2 regions of the Promicromonospora sp. NPDC057138 genome follow, and region 2 is predicted to be linked to the other one. Evidence: riboswitches for the same ligand, from Rfam matches in the RefSeq annotation. Region 2 holds a riboswitch; the other holds the start of a gene.
What was found. A riboswitch is a leader RNA that binds a small molecule or an ion and turns the genes downstream of it on or off. The one in region 2 is predicted to bind FMN.

Region 1 (4,738 bases), on a different contig from region 2:
AGCCCCGAACGGGGAGCCCGGCCTCGTACTTTCGCCTGATCCGGCGGCCCGCCCGGCCCTCGTAGCATGAGCCCGTGTCCGCCATCCGCTCGGTCTGGGACGAGCCCCCGCCCGCTGATCCGCCGGCGCGGGTCTGGCGGGACTGGGCTCTGGTGGGAGTGGTGGTCCCGGCCGTGGTGATCGAGGGCCTGGTGCGGCCCGACCTGCCGTGGCGCTGGCTGCAGGTTGCCGCGGCGCTGGTCCTGGTCCCGACGCTGCTCTGGCGCCGGACGCATCCGCTGCTGCCCGTGGTGGCCACGACAGTGGTCTCGACCGCGGTGATGCTCGTGATGGGGAGCGACGGCGACCTGATCACGGCGGTGTACGGCGCGGTCCTGGTCTACGCGCTGTTCCGATGGGGGAGCGGTCGGCAGGCCGTCGTCGGGGCCGGGCTCCTGGCCGCGGCGCTCGGCCTGACCTGGGCGCTGGGGAACGCTACGGGTGCCGAAACGCTGGGCGGGGCATCTGTCGTCGCGATGCTGGGCGCTACCGGTCTGGCGGTCCGCTTCCGGTCCACGGCCCGGGTGCGCGCGCTCGCGCAGGCGCGGGCCCAGGAGCGCGAGCGCATAGCCCGGGACATGCACGACATCGTCGGACACCACGTCTCCGGCATCGCCGTCCGGGCGCAGGCCGGACTCGCCCAGGCGGAGGCGCGGCGCGGCCGTCGCGGCGGGGGGGACGGCGGAGACCCGCTGGAGGCCGCGCTGCGCGTCATCGAGGGCGAGGCGAAGCAGACACTCGTCGAGATGCGCGCCCTGGTCCGCGCGCTGCGCGAGGACGAGCAGGTTGCGGATGGTTCGGCGATCGCGGCCAGTTCGGCCGGCACGGCCCGGGTCCCCACCGCGCCCGCGGGTCTCAGCACCGGCGGCAGAGCGAGCTCCGCAGCCGGTTCCGGTGCCGGACCCGGCCACAGCTCGAGCACCGGAACCGGCAACAGCCTGAGCGCAAGCGCCGTCGGTCCCGGCCCGCAGGCCGCCGACGTCGTCCGGCTCGCCGCCGGTCCGCCGTCGCCCGTGGTCGTCACGGTTCAGGGCGAGGTCGGAAGCGTACGGGCCGACGTCGGCGCGGCGGCCTACCGCATCGCGCAGGAGTCGGTCACCAACGCGCGCCGCCACGCCCGCGGCCGGACGCGGGTCGACGTCGCCCTCACGGTCGAGGCCGGCTCCCTCCGGCTGCGCGTCTCCGACGACGGGGAGCCACTGACCTCGCCGTTCGTGCCCGGGAACGGGATCGCCGGGATGCGGGTACGCGCCCGGGAGCTGGGCGGCGACGTCACCGCCGGTCCCGTGCCGTCGGGCGGATGGGTCGTGGAGGCCTTTCTCCCGCTGACGGGCGGGCGCCCGTGACCGGCCCGACGCCGGGGCCCGGTCCGGACCGCCCTGGGGACCGCCCGGCGGACCGCGCCCTGACCGTCCTGGTCGCGGACGACCAGGAGATCGTCCGCACGGGCCTCAGCATGATCCTCGGCGTCCAGGACGGCATCGAGGTGGTCGGCGAGGCGGCGGACGGCGCCGCGGCCGTCGAGCTAGCGCGCCGCCTCCGGCCCGACGTCTGCCTGTTCGACATCCGGATGCCCGTGCTCGACGGCATCGAGGCGACCCGGGCGCTGGCCGGCCCGGGAGTCGTCGATCCGCTCGCCGTCGTCGTCATCACGACGTTCGACCTGGACGAGTACGTCTACGCGGCCCTCCGGGCGGGCGCGCGGGGCTTCCTGCTCAAGGACGCCGGCCCCGCGCTCCTCGCCCAGGCCGTGCGCGCCGCCGCCGTCGGCGACGCCTTGATCGCGCCGAGCATCACGACACGCCTGCTCAGGGCCTTCGCCGACGTCGGACCCGCCGCGCCACCCGCGCAGCCCCTCGACCCGCTGACCGCGCGCGAGGAGGAGGTGCTCCGGGCCGTCGCACGCGGCCTGACCAACACCGAGATCGCGCGCGAGCTCTTCGTCACCCTGAGCACCGTCAAGTCGCACGTCGCGAACCTCATGACGAAGGTCGGAGCGCGCAACCGCGTCGAGGTCGCGCTCTGGGCCTACGACACGGGGCGCGTGCGGACCGGCGGCTCCTGAACTGAGCCTGACCGGGTTGGTCCCGACTGGGTTGGTCCCGACCAGGTCGTTCCCGACCCGGCTGGTCCTGACCGGGCTCCGGCCCCGTAGCACGGCTCGTACTTTCGGCCGGGAGCAGCCCGGTCCACGGGCCCATGACCAGCCCGTACCCAGCCAGGCACGCTCGACACATGACAATCTCCCAGACGACGACCAAGCCCACGAGTCGTCGCGAATGGCTCGTCCCGGCGGGTCTGCTCCTCCTGGCGGCCGTCCCGGCACTCGCCGGATCCGTGCGGCTCACCGAGCTGGCCTCGGATCCCGTGGTCACCGCGGAGAACGCGCGCTTCGTGGCCCAGCCCCTGCCTGTCATCGTGCACATCATCTGCGTGACGACCTACAGCTTGCTCGGCGCGTTCCAGTTCGTGCCGAGCCTGCGCCGACGACGCTGGCATCGGCTCGCCGGCCGGGTCCTCGCGCCGGCAGGCCTCGGCGTCGCGCTGACCGGCCTCTGGATGACCACGTTCTACGACCTGCCGGCCCACGACAACCTGGTCGTCAACGGGGCGCGCTACGTGGTCGGCACCGCCATGGCCGTGTCGATAGTCCTGGGTGTGCGGGCGGCGCTGCGCCGCGACTTCGTGAGCCACCCGGCCTGGATGATGCGGGCGTACGCGCTGGCGATGGGCGCCGGGACGCAGGCGCTGCTGCTCGGGCCGTACATGGCCATCGTCGGCACCATGAGCACGGCGGCCTACGCGACCGGGATGGTCGCGGCCTGGGTCATCAACGTGGCCTTCGCGGAGTGGCTGATCCGACGGCGCAGGACGAGCGGCAGGGTGTGACGCAGACCATGGCCGGGGCTCTCGCGAGTTGTGGCATGCTGACAGGCAGCAGTACGCACACACGTGCTCCGGGGTCGGTGTAATTCCGAGCCGGCGGTGACAGTCCGCGACCCGCGTCTCCCGCAAGGGGGACCGGTTGACCTGGTGGAACTCCAGGACCGACGGTGAAAGTCCGGATGGGAGGAAGCACGTGCGGCGCCGCCGTCCCCTGGGGCGGGTGTGCCGTGACGTCGTGCGCGCGGGCAGGGCCTTCAGGCCTGGTCCGCGTACCCGTCGTCCACCCCGGAGCGCCGAAGCTCGGGGAGGACAGCATGACTCAGGCACCGCAGGGCCGCGCCGTGGCGCGCGCGGCGACGCTCACCGCACCGCCCACCGCACCGCCCGCCGTCGAGGCAGCCATGCGCCGCGCCCTCGCACTGGCCGCGCAGGGCCCGGCGTACGGCCCGAACCCGCGCGTCGGCTGCGTGCTCCTCGACCCGGGCGGCCGCCCGGTCGCCGAAGGCTTCCATCGCGGCGCCGGCACGCCCCACGCGGAGGCGGCGGCGCTGGCCGCGGCCCGGGCGCAGGGCATCGACCCGCGGGGCACGACGGCGGTGGTGACGCTCGAACCGTGCGCCCACCAGGGCCGCACCGGGCCCTGCGCGGACGCCCTGATCGAGGCCGGCGTCGCCGTCGTGCACGTCGCGGTCGGCGACCCGAATCCGGTGGCGACGGGCGGAACGGCCAAGCTGCGGGCCGCGGGGATCGAGGTCACCATGGGCACCCTCGCGGACGAGGGCGAGGAGCTGCTGCGCCCCTGGCTGCACGCCGTGCGCACCGGGCGCCCCTACGTGACGCTGAAGCTCGCCACCAGCCTGGACGGCCGGGTCGCCGCCGCCGACGGCACCAGCCGCTGGATCACCGGCCCGCAGGCCCGCACGCACGCCCACACCATCCGCGCGCAGGTCGACGCGATAGCCGTCGGCTCGGGGACCGCCCTGACCGACGACCCGTCGCTCACCGCCCGGACCGTCGACGGCGGCCTCGTCGGGCACCAGCCGCTGCGGGTGGTGCTCGGCCGCCGCACGGTGCCCGACGACGCCCGCCTGCGCGGGCCCGGCGGCCCCCTGCTGCAGCTGCCCGGCCACGATCTGGACGCAGCGCTGCGGGAGCTCGCCGAGCGCGAGGTGCGGCACCTGCTCGTGGAGGGCGGGCCCACCCTGGCCACGGCCCTGCTGGCCGCAGACGCGGTCGACGAGCTCCACGCCTACGTCGCCCCGGTGCTGCTCGGCGCGGGCGCCACCGCCGTCGGCGACCTCGGCGTGACCACCATCGGCGAGGCCGCGCGCTTCGCCACCCACGACGTGACCCGGCTGGGCGACGACATGTTGCTGGTCGCGCACACCGTCGCGCACACCAAGGAGGAGATCTGATGTTCACCGGAATCGTTGAGGAGCTCGGCTCGGTCGTCGCGCTCGACCGGCCCGGCGGCGACGCCGGCTCCGACGCGGGCGCAGCGCCCGACGCCGTCCTGACCGTCGCGGGCCCGCTCGCCACGTCGGACGCCCGGCCGGGCGACTCGATAGCCGTGGACGGCGTGTGCCTGACCGTCACCTCGGTGCTGCCCGGGGCGGACGGGAACGGCGGCGCGTTCGTCGCCGAGGTGATGCCGGAGACCCTCCGCCGCACCTCGCTCGGCGCCCTCGTCCCGGGCACCCCGGTGAACCTGGAGCGCGCGCTCCCGGCGGACGGCCGGCTGGGCGGGCACGTGGTCCAGGGGCATGTCGACGGCGTCGCGACGCTGGCGCGCCGCACCCCCGGCCCGCGCTGG
Region 2 (4,738 bases):
GGCGAGCTCGGCCTCGTCCTGCCCGACGGCGGCGACCAGTGCCACCGACTGGACCATCGACTCGGGCCCGCGCCCGGCGTCGGACAGCGCCTTCTCGATCACCTTGATCCGCGGGCCGACCGTGTCGATCTTCGGGAAGGCCTGGTTGTACTCGTCGCCGTACTTCGCCGCGAGGGCGGGCGTCCGGCGTGCGCCGCCGCCACCGACGAGCACGGGAATCTTCGTCTGCGTGGGCTTGGGCAGGGCCGGTGAGTCCGTGAGCTGGTAGTGCTCGCCGGAGAACGAGAACGTCTCCCCCGCCGGCGTGCCCCACAGGCCGGTGATGACCGCGAGCTGCTCCTCGAGGATGCCGAACCGCTTGTCCGGGAACGGGATGCCGTAGGCGCTGTGCTCGGCCTGGTACCAGCCCGTGCCGAGGCCGAATTCCACGCGGCCGCCGGACATCTGGTCCACCTGCGCCACCTGGATGGCGAGGACGCCGGGGTGCCGGAACGTCGCCGAGGACACCAGCGTGCCGAGCCGCACTGTCGACGTGTCGCGGGCGAGCCCGGCCAGGGTCGTCCACGCGTCGGTCGGGCCGGGCAGCCCGTCGACGCCCATGGCCAGGTAGTGGTCGGAACGGAAGAAGGCGCTGAATCCCAGCTGCTCGGTCGCCCGGGCGACGGCAAGCTGGTCGTCGTACGTCGCACCCTGCTGGGGCTCGGTGAAGATGCGCAGGTCGAGAGTCATGTTTCCTCTGGGCTAGGTGGCGGCGGTCACGATCGTCCGCAGCAGACTACGCTCGCTGCGTGACCGGGATCCGTTGGGGAAGTCTCGCCACCGTCGTCGTCGGCGGGGTGATTTTTTTGGTGTGTCTCGTGGGCGTCGTGCTCGGTCACCCGTGGTCGGCCGTGCCGGGCGTTCTCGGCCTGCTGCTGGCGATTCGCGAGGTGCGCTACCTGCGCAGACTGCGGTCCGGCAAGATCGCCGCCCGGGAAAATTAGCGCCATGAAGGTCACGGATCGTTCAAGGACTCTTCACGCCAGCCGGGGGCCACGCGGTAGCCTGCCTGGCATGACCGCCGTCCGTACTCACACGCACGCGCAGGCAGTAGACGTTGCGGTGGACCTGTTCACCCGGCAGGGCTACGAGGGAACTACCGTCGAGGAGATCGCCGACGCCGCGAAGGTCAGCCGCGCGACGTTCTTCCGCCGGTTCCGCTCGAAGGAGGACGTGGTCTTCGCCGACCACGAGCTGCTGCTCGAGGAGGTGGTGGTCATGCTGGCCGCCACCCGGCCCGACGCCCGCACCAGCGAGGAGTCCGGGCACGACCTGGGCCGCGCCTGGGACCCCGACGTCGACCCGTATCTCGAGGTGTGCCGCGCGGCACGCATGGTGTTCGACCACCACGTGGGTCAGCGCGAGACGTCGCTCGCCCGGTACGCGCTGCTGCAGCAGGTCCCCGCGCTGCGCGACCGGGAGCTCATCACGACGCACCGCTACGAGCGGGCGTTCACGCACTACCTGCGGGACACGCTGCCGCCGGAGCGGTCGACGTCGACGGCGTCCATCGCGTTCGCGGCCTCCGTCGTCGCGGTGCACAACTCGATCCTGCGGCGCTGGCTGCGCAACCCGTCGCTCGACCTGCGGCCCGAGCTCGAAGAGGCGTTCGCGGACCTGCGGCGCGCCGCCGTCCTGGGCGCCACCGGCCAGCCCCCGGCCGACGACGGCGCCCCGCCCGCCCGCCGCGTCATCGTCACCGTCATCGAGGGCAAGGCCGGGCCCGACGAGGTGGCGCGCGCCGTCCGGGACGCCCTCGTCTGAGCTGCGTGACGAACCGGACACTCGCCGGGGAATGAGCACGTGGCATCCTGTGTTCCGCTAGACATCGTGCAGCAGATGCACACGTGCTCCGGGGTCGGTGAAATTCCGAGCCGGCGGTGATAGTCCGCGACCCGGGTCGCTCCTTCGGGAGGGGCCTGGTTGACCTGGTGAAACTCCAGGACCGACGGTGAAAGTCCGGATGGGAGGAAGCACGTGCGGCGCGCGCCGTCGACCCTTCGGGGCCACGGCCGGGCGCCGTCGTCGGCGCCTTCGCGGCGCGCCGGCCCTCACCCCGGAGCCCCTGTGCGGACATACGGAGAGGGAAGAGACATGGACTGGTTCCGCGCCGCCTACGACGCGACGTTCCTGGTCGGCGACCAGCAGATCTACTGGCGTGAGGTCATCGGCAACCTGTTCGGCCTGGCGTCCGCGCTCGGCGGGCTGCGCCGCAAGGTGTGGGCCTGGCCGGTGGGCATCGTCGGCAACATCCTGCTCTTCACGGTCTTCATGGGCTCCTGGTTCGGCGAGACGACCCGGGCCGACATGCTGGGCCAGGCCGGCCGCCAGATCATGTTCATCGTGGTCTCGGTCTACGGCTGGTACCGCTGGCGCCAGACCCAGCGGCTCGGCGGCGCCGGCACGGTCGCGGTGCACCCCCACTGGGCGTCCTGGCGGGCCCGCGTCGGCCTCGTGACCGGGCTGCTCGCCGGCACGCTGCTGCTCACCCCGCTCTTCCGGACCCTCGGCTCGTACGAGCCGGTCTGGGCCGACGCGTGGATCTTCGCGGGCTCCGTGCTCGCCACCTACGGCATGGCCAAGGGCTGGGTCGAGTTCTGGCTGATCTGGGTGGCCGTCGACCTCGTCGGCGTGCCCCTGCTGTTCTCCGCGGGGTACTGGGCGACCGCCCTGATGTACGTGTTCTACGGCCTGTTCACGCTGTTCGGATTCTTCGCGTGGTGGCGCATCAGCCGCCGTGAGAGCGCCGAACCGGGCGACGTGGCGGTCGCGGCCGCCTGATCGCGCCGCCACGCGCCGCCACGCCGGGACCGAGCCAGAGTGAGACGTAGTATCGCTTGACCTGATACCCGGTACCCAGCACCATGGAAGCCATGACTCAGACCCCCGGGGTGACGGCGCCCGACTACGACGTCTCGCAACCGCTCGACATCGACTTCGCCGGCGCCTTCGCCGACGTGACGGCGGAGGAGCGGGCGCACCAGCTCGCCGTCCGCCAGTTCGTGCAGGACGAGGTCCTGCCCGTCATCGACGGCTACTGGGAGCGCTACGAGGTCCCGATGGACCTGGTCAAGCGCATGGCCGAGCTGGACTTCCTGCGCGACGGCGTGGACGTGCCCGGCTACCCGAAGATCTCCAAGATGGCCTCGGGCCTGGCCGCGATGGAGATGTCGCGCGGTGACGGCTCGGTGACCACGATCGGCGGCGTGCAGGGCGGCCTCGCGCTGCGCTCGATAGTGATGCTCGGCTCCGACGAGCAGATCGAGAAGTACGCCGGGCCGATGGCCCGGGGTGAGGTCCTCGGCGCGTTCGCACTGACCGAGCCCACGCACGGCTCCGACTCCGTCGGCCTGGAGACGTCCGCGGTCAAGGAGACGCGCGACGGCGTCGAGGGCTACGTCATCAACGGCGAGAAGAAGTGGATCGGCTTCGGCTCGATCGGCGACATCTCGGTGGTGTGGGCCCGCGGCGAGGACGGCCAGGTCCACGGCTACATCGTGCCGCAGGACACCCCCGGGTACGTCGCGAAGACCATCGAGGGCAAGATCTCGCTGCGCGCCATCCACCAGGCGCACATCGTGCTGACCGACGTGTTCGTACCGGCAGAGAACCTGCTGCCGAAGTCCCGCTCGTTCAAGGACACCGGGCGCGTCCTGTTCGCGACCCGGCTCGGGGTGGCCTGGGGCGCCGTCGGGCAGGCCATCGCCTGTTACGAGGCAGCCGTCGCCTATGCCAAGCAGCGCACGCAGTTCGGCCGGCCGCTCGCGGCGAGCCAGATGGTGCAGGAGCGCCTGACGAAGATGCTGGCGACCATCACGCAGATGCAGCTCCTCGTGAAGCAGCTGACCCGGCTCGACGAGGCCGGGCAGCTCAGCGGCCCGCAGGCCTCGCTCGCCAAGTACACGTGCACGCGCGGCGCGCGGGAGGTTGCGGCGGTCGCGCGCGACCTGCTCGGCGGCAACGGAATCCTGCTGGAGAACCGTGTGGCGCGGCACTTCACCGACATCGAGGCGCTGCACACCTACGAGGGCACCGAGAGCATGCAGGCCCTGATCATCGGCCGCGAGATCACGGGCACGAGCGCCTTCGCCTGATCAGTCGTTGGTCGAGCTTGTCGAGACCTGGGTCTCGACAAGCTCGACCAACGTGCAGGGGTAGGGGTAACCCCACCTGCACGCCGTGGGGTCGCAGCATGTTCCGGGGGCGGGCACCGGCCTAGTGTCATGTTCATGACCAGCGATGCCGGCCCCGCGCCGGCGCCCCAGCCCCGCAGCCTCGAGGACCGGGTGACGCCCGCCCTTGTCTCGGGCCCGGGGTTCTTCCGTGCCCCGTACGACGCCGCTACCGGGCGCGCCTTCGCCGCCCTCGGGGTCGGCTGGGTCTGGCACCTCACGGGCGGCCTGATCCTGTGGACCCTCGTCGTGGTCTCGGCCGCGGCCGTCCCGGCGTTCGGCGTCGGGCTGCCGCTCCTCGCCCTCTCTCTGGTCGTCGCGCGCTGGTTCGGCGCGGCCGAGCGCGCCCGCATCGCCGCCCAGACCGGCGTCGTCATCCCCGCTCCCCTGCCCGTGGGGCACGTGCCGCGGGGCTTCTGGTCGAGGCTGTGGACGCCGATCCGCGACGGCCGCGCCTGGGCCGCCACGCTCTATGCGTTCCTGGCGATGCTGCTCACCTCCGTGTTCTTCGCTGTCGCCGCGGCCCT

Region 1: it holds a riboswitch for FMN, as region 2 does, so the genes downstream of both, ribD (bifunctional diaminohydroxyphosphoribosylaminopyrimidine deaminase/5-amino-6-(5-phosphoribosylamino)uracil reductase RibD) here and pnuC (nicotinamide riboside transporter PnuC) in region 2, are expected to answer to the same signal.

Annotation. Positions count from the first base shown of each region.
Region 1 is NZ_JBHUUX010000006.1:172,978-177,715, forward strand. It holds gene ACFT2C_RS06595 (sensor histidine kinase) at 75-1,385, shown strand; gene ACFT2C_RS06600 (response regulator) at 1,445-2,104, shown strand; gene ACFT2C_RS06605 (DUF2306 domain-containing protein) at 2,275-2,928, shown strand; FMN riboswitch at 2,988-3,122, shown strand; gene ribD (bifunctional diaminohydroxyphosphoribosylaminopyrimidine deaminase/5-amino-6-(5-phosphoribosylamino)uracil reductase RibD) at 3,240-4,340, shown strand; gene ACFT2C_RS06615 (riboflavin synthase) at 4,340-4,738, shown strand, end outside.
Region 2 is NZ_JBHUUX010000030.1:31,708-36,445, reverse strand. It holds gene ACFT2C_RS16910 (LLM class F420-dependent oxidoreductase) at 1-729, opposite strand, end outside; gene ACFT2C_RS16905 (hypothetical protein) at 789-983, shown strand; gene ACFT2C_RS16900 (TetR family transcriptional regulator) at 1,054-1,803, shown strand; FMN riboswitch at 1,883-2,020, shown strand; gene pnuC (nicotinamide riboside transporter PnuC) at 2,134-2,820, shown strand; gene ACFT2C_RS16890 (acyl-CoA dehydrogenase family protein) at 2,913-4,133, shown strand; gene ACFT2C_RS16885 (histidine kinase) at 4,269-4,738, shown strand, end outside.